One region of the Schnuerera sp. genome, then DNA from elsewhere that is predicted to be linked to it. Evidence: riboswitches for the same ligand, from Rfam matches in the RefSeq annotation. Region 1 holds a riboswitch; the other holds the start of a gene.
What was found. A riboswitch is a leader RNA that binds a small molecule or an ion and turns the genes downstream of it on or off. The one in region 1 is predicted to bind cyclic di-AMP.
Positions count from the first base shown of each region.

Region 1 (2,412 bases):
ATTGTTAATGCTAATAAAATAGCCATTATTACTAAAATAAAATGATTTATTGTGAAACCTACAATTTTATCTATATTTTTAATAAAATAATTAATTACTGACATTTATATCACTCTTTTCCTCTTGTCCGTTTTCATCGTATGCCCTACCTATATATTTCTGAATATCACGCATATCTACACTACCAACCAAACTATTTTTATCATCCACTACCGATACAGAATTCGTATTGCATTCTAACATCTTTGCTATAGCTTCTCTTAAGGTAGCATCTAATGGTACACTATAGCAATTAGATTCTTTATTTTTAATATTTTCCTTCATAATAGATTTTATATTTATAAGACTTAATACTTTAAGGGATCTATCAGGACCTACAAAATCCTCTACAAATTCATTCGCTGGATTCAATAAGATATTTTCTGGAGTATCATATTGAACTAAACTTCCTTCATTTATTATTGCAATCCTATCTCCCATTTTTATAGCCTCGTCAATATCGTGAGTCACAAAACATATAGTCTTTTTTAACTTCTTCTGTATTTTTAAAAATTCATTTTGAAGTTGTGTTCTCGTTACAGGATCTACAGCACTAAAGGGCTCGTCCATTAGCATAGAAGGTGGATTCCCTGCTAATGCTCTTGCAACTCCTACCCTTTGCCTTTGTCCTCCAGATAATGCATTAGGATATTTAGAGTTATTTTCTTCTGGAACTAATCCTACCATTTCTAATAATTCATTGACCCTTTTATTAATCTTATTTTCGTTCCATTTTAAAAGTCGTGGAACTGTTGCAATATTATCATACACTGTAAGATGAGGAAAAAGTCCTACTTTTTGTATTACATATCCTATGCCTTTTCTAAGTTCATCTGGGTTTTGATCCATTATATTTTTCCCATTTACACAAATTTCTCCTGACGTAGGTTCAATTATCCTGTTTATCATTTTTAATGTTGTTGTTTTACCACAACCAGAAGGTCCAAGAAAAACACATGTCTCTCCTTCGTTGATTTCTAATGACAAATTATCCACTGCAGGCCTTTCCATGCCCGGATATCTTTTCACTATATTTTTAATTTTTATCATTCTAAGTCTCATCTCCTAATATTATTTTCTATATCATAATTTGAACGTTAATATTTATAATCAATCCATAAGTATATGGGTGAGATAATAATTTTTTTATTTATTGGCAACACAAAAAGGGCCTATAAGGCCCCCAAAAGAAACATGCATTTACATTTTGTTTTACATAATAATCAACAAAATACAAAATAGAACAAATTAAATTTATATTTGTTTCACACGCTTCCGAGGTTAGCTGACGGATTCGAGTTTGAAACTACTCTACGCTTCAGAACAATATCATAGCGATTCACCCCCAAATACTGGTTCCCCCGGTTTCCTTTTGGGAAATTAAGCAAATAAACTTTCATTATATTTTCTAGTTTCATATCATAACATACTCAATTATATAAGTCAAATACACAATCTAATACAAATGCCTATAATCCTAAATTATTATTTCCTACTAGCAGTTTGAAAATATTTATCCTCCAAATCTTCTAAATGATAAAAAATATGTACTAAATCATCTCCAAAATTAAGTAAAGAATAATAGGTATTGCTCCCATTAATGTTCTTTTCTATAACCTTTTTATCTATAAGTATGTTTAATTTCCTATTTAATTCTGTATGACTTAAATAGGGAATACTTTTTAAAATATCACTATAACGTTGATTTCCAAGATGAATAGATTTTAAAATTTCAGGAATCCATCTTAATTTAATTAAATCTTGTACAATTTCAAATCCATTAAAAATTTTTGTTTCCATTGCTTCACCCCTACTAACATATTTGTGCCTTTTTGTATCTTATATTATATCATATAATATAAATAACAGAAGATAATAACTAATAAATAAAAAATATAAACATTTGGAGGAGATAATATAATGAAACATATCGATTTATTACAAAAATACCTAGCTAATTTAGGTGTATTAAATGTAAAATTACACAATATTCACTGGAATGTAGTAGGTAACCAATTTATGCGCATCCATAATTTCACAGAAGAAATTTATGATGAGCTGTTTGAAAACTTTGATGAAGTAGCTGAATTATTGAAGATGAAAAAAGTAATGCCTTTATCTACTATGAAAGAGTACCTAGAAAAAGCAAATATTGAAGAAATTAATGCAAAAGATTTCTCAGTAAAAGAATCTCTAGAAATAATCAAAAAAGATTTAGAATCTATGAAAAAACTAGCAACAGATATTAGAAATACTGCAGATGAAAAAGGCGATTTTGAAACTGTTGCCATATTTGAAGACTACGTTGCATACTATAGTAAAAATATTTGGTTTGTTGAAGCAATGCTACAATAGAAAGATTTTAAAAGCATC
Region 1 is NZ_DATHXO010000160.1:20,720-23,131, forward strand. It holds gene VK998_RS03865 (ABC transporter permease) at 1-104, opposite strand, end outside; gene VK998_RS03870 (ABC transporter ATP-binding protein) at 91-1,089, opposite strand; cyclic di-AMP (ydaO/yuaA leader) riboswitch at 1,295-1,436, opposite strand; gene VK998_RS03875 (winged helix-turn-helix transcriptional regulator) at 1,525-1,839, opposite strand; gene VK998_RS03880 (Dps family protein) at 1,960-2,394, shown strand.

Region 2 (2,412 bases), on a different contig from region 1:
ATGCTTTAAACTTCAAATAGAAGGCAAAGGATTTGGAATAGTAGAAGTATTGTCTACTTGTCCAACTAACTGGGGATTAACACCAGAGGAAGCCTTAAGATGGCTTGAAGATAATATGATACCTTATTATCCTCTAGGAAATTTTAGAAAACCAGAGGAGGTGGAGTAAATGGAAGAAAGAATAACTATTGCAGGATTTGGTGGACAAGGGGTAATGGCTATAGGTCAACTTTTAACCTATGCAGGTATGATAGAGAAGAAACACGTTTCTTGGTTACCTTCATATGGACCAGAAATGCGTGGAGGAACAGCTAATTGTAGTGTTATTATATCTAGTGACCCAGTAGGCTCACCGGTAGTAGTTAATTCTACAACAGCTATTGTTATGAACAAACCATCTTTAGATAAATTTGAACCTACTGTTTATGAAAAAGGCAGACTTTTTATAAACTCATCTTTAATAGATGATAAAGCAGAACGAGAAGATATAGATGTATACTATATTCCTGCCAATGAGACAGCAGATGAATTAGGAAATATGAGGGTTGCAAACATGGTAATGTTAGGAGCCTATTTAGAAGTTACAAAAGTAGTAGATGTAGAATCCATATTAGAAGGATTTACAAAAGTATTTGGAGAAAATAAATCTCATTTAATTCCTATAAATAAAGAAGCCTTAGAAAAAGGGGCAGAAATTGCAAGAAAACAGATAAAAGAAATGGTATAAACCTAAAACCGATTCTTCCTAGGAAGAATCGGTTTTTCTGTTTTTAGAAAAATATAGATAAAATATTTGCATTTATTATTAAAATATGATATACTAATTTTGTCGTGATTATACTTATTTTAAACCTTAATTTAAGCTTCTAAACAATTCTATTCATTTTATAATATCAATATCCATTAAAGATTTATTAATAAAAACTCATTTCAAATCAAATTGATACAGTATAATTTTAAATAACTAACCTAGGTTTTAAATTTTAGTTGACTGCTAATAGAATTTTAAATTTATATCTATCGCTAAATTCTTGAGAAAGAAGCGGGGGAACCATTTAAATGGGGTGAATCCTTTATTAGGACGGGCAAAATCCCTTAGCCCGAACCCGTCAGCTAACCTCGCAAGCGTGGAGGGGGGATTGATAATGTATTGTTATCTATCGACTATGGGGAGCCCTCTATAGTCTATTATTTTACTTAAAAACAAATAGGGAAATTATGGGATAGGAGGTAATAGTATGAAAAAAGATTTAATTTATGCTGTTATTGGAGCAGGCAATGGAGGCGTTGCCATGGCAGGATATTTAAGTTTATTAGGTTACAAAGTGAATCTATACAATAGAACTTTGGAAAACATACTTCCGTTAATTAGAAAACCTAGGATAGAATTAACGGGTGAAGTAGAAGGGGAAGGAAAGTTAAACATAGCAACAAATAATATTGAAGAGGCTATAAAGGATGCTGATATTATAATGGTGACTGTGCCAGCTATGGGGCATTATTATTTAGCTAAGGAAATGGCTCCATATTTAAAGGATGGTCAGGTAATTGTGTTAAATCCTGGGAGGACAGGAGGCGCTTTAGAGGTATATGCAACTATTAGGCAATGTGGATCAAATAAAGATATTATAGTAGCTGAAGCCCAAACATTTATATATGCTTGTAGGAAAACATGTGAAAATAGTGCTCATATATTTAAATCTAAAAAGGAAGTAACATTAGCTGCTATTCCAGCTATAAAGACGGATTATGTAATAGAAATGCTTAAGGAGGCTTATCCTCAGTTTGTAGCGGCAAGAGATGTAATTGAAACCAGTATAAATAATTATGGTGCTATATTTCATCCAGGTCCTACCCTTTTAAACAGCGGACATATAGAAAGAGGTGCTCCTTTTGAATACTATACAGAAGGTATAACACCATCGATAGGAAATTTTTTAGAAAAGATGGATGCTGAAAGGATGAAAATAGGTTTTCTACTCAACGTAAATACTTTATCTGCTAAAGATTGGCTAGAGGAAACTTATGGTGCAAAAGGAGATAATTTATATGAAGCAGTTCAAAATAATCCTGCTTATAAGGGGTTACAAGCACCTAAAGGTTTAAATATAAGATATATATATGAAGACGTGCCTTACAGCTTAATTCCTATGTCAACTTTAGCAAAGGAATTTAACATAGAGACTCCTGCTATGGATTCTATAATTAGAATAGCAGGGTTAATAACAGGCATAGACTTTTTCGAAGAGGGAAGAACGGTGGAAAGATTAGGATTAAAAGGTTTAACAGCAAAAGAGATACATGAATTTGCAGAAAAAGGGAAGATCTTCAAAGAAGATGAAGAGGTAGTTGCTTCATGAAGAGAGCAGTACGATATACCATTGGAAATATAAAAAAGCTTGCTATATAGCA
Region 2 is NZ_DATHXO010000538.1:1,980-4,391, forward strand. It holds gene VK998_RS12580 (thiamine pyrophosphate-dependent enzyme) at 1-169, shown strand, start outside; gene VK998_RS12585 (2-oxoacid:acceptor oxidoreductase family protein) at 170-727, shown strand; cyclic di-AMP (ydaO/yuaA leader) riboswitch at 1,012-1,143, shown strand; gene VK998_RS12590 (NAD/NADP octopine/nopaline dehydrogenase family protein) at 1,239-2,360, shown strand.
Region 2: linked by a shared signal. The riboswitch ahead of VK998_RS12590 (NAD/NADP octopine/nopaline dehydrogenase family protein) and the one ahead of VK998_RS03870 (ABC transporter ATP-binding protein) in region 1 are both predicted to bind cyclic di-AMP.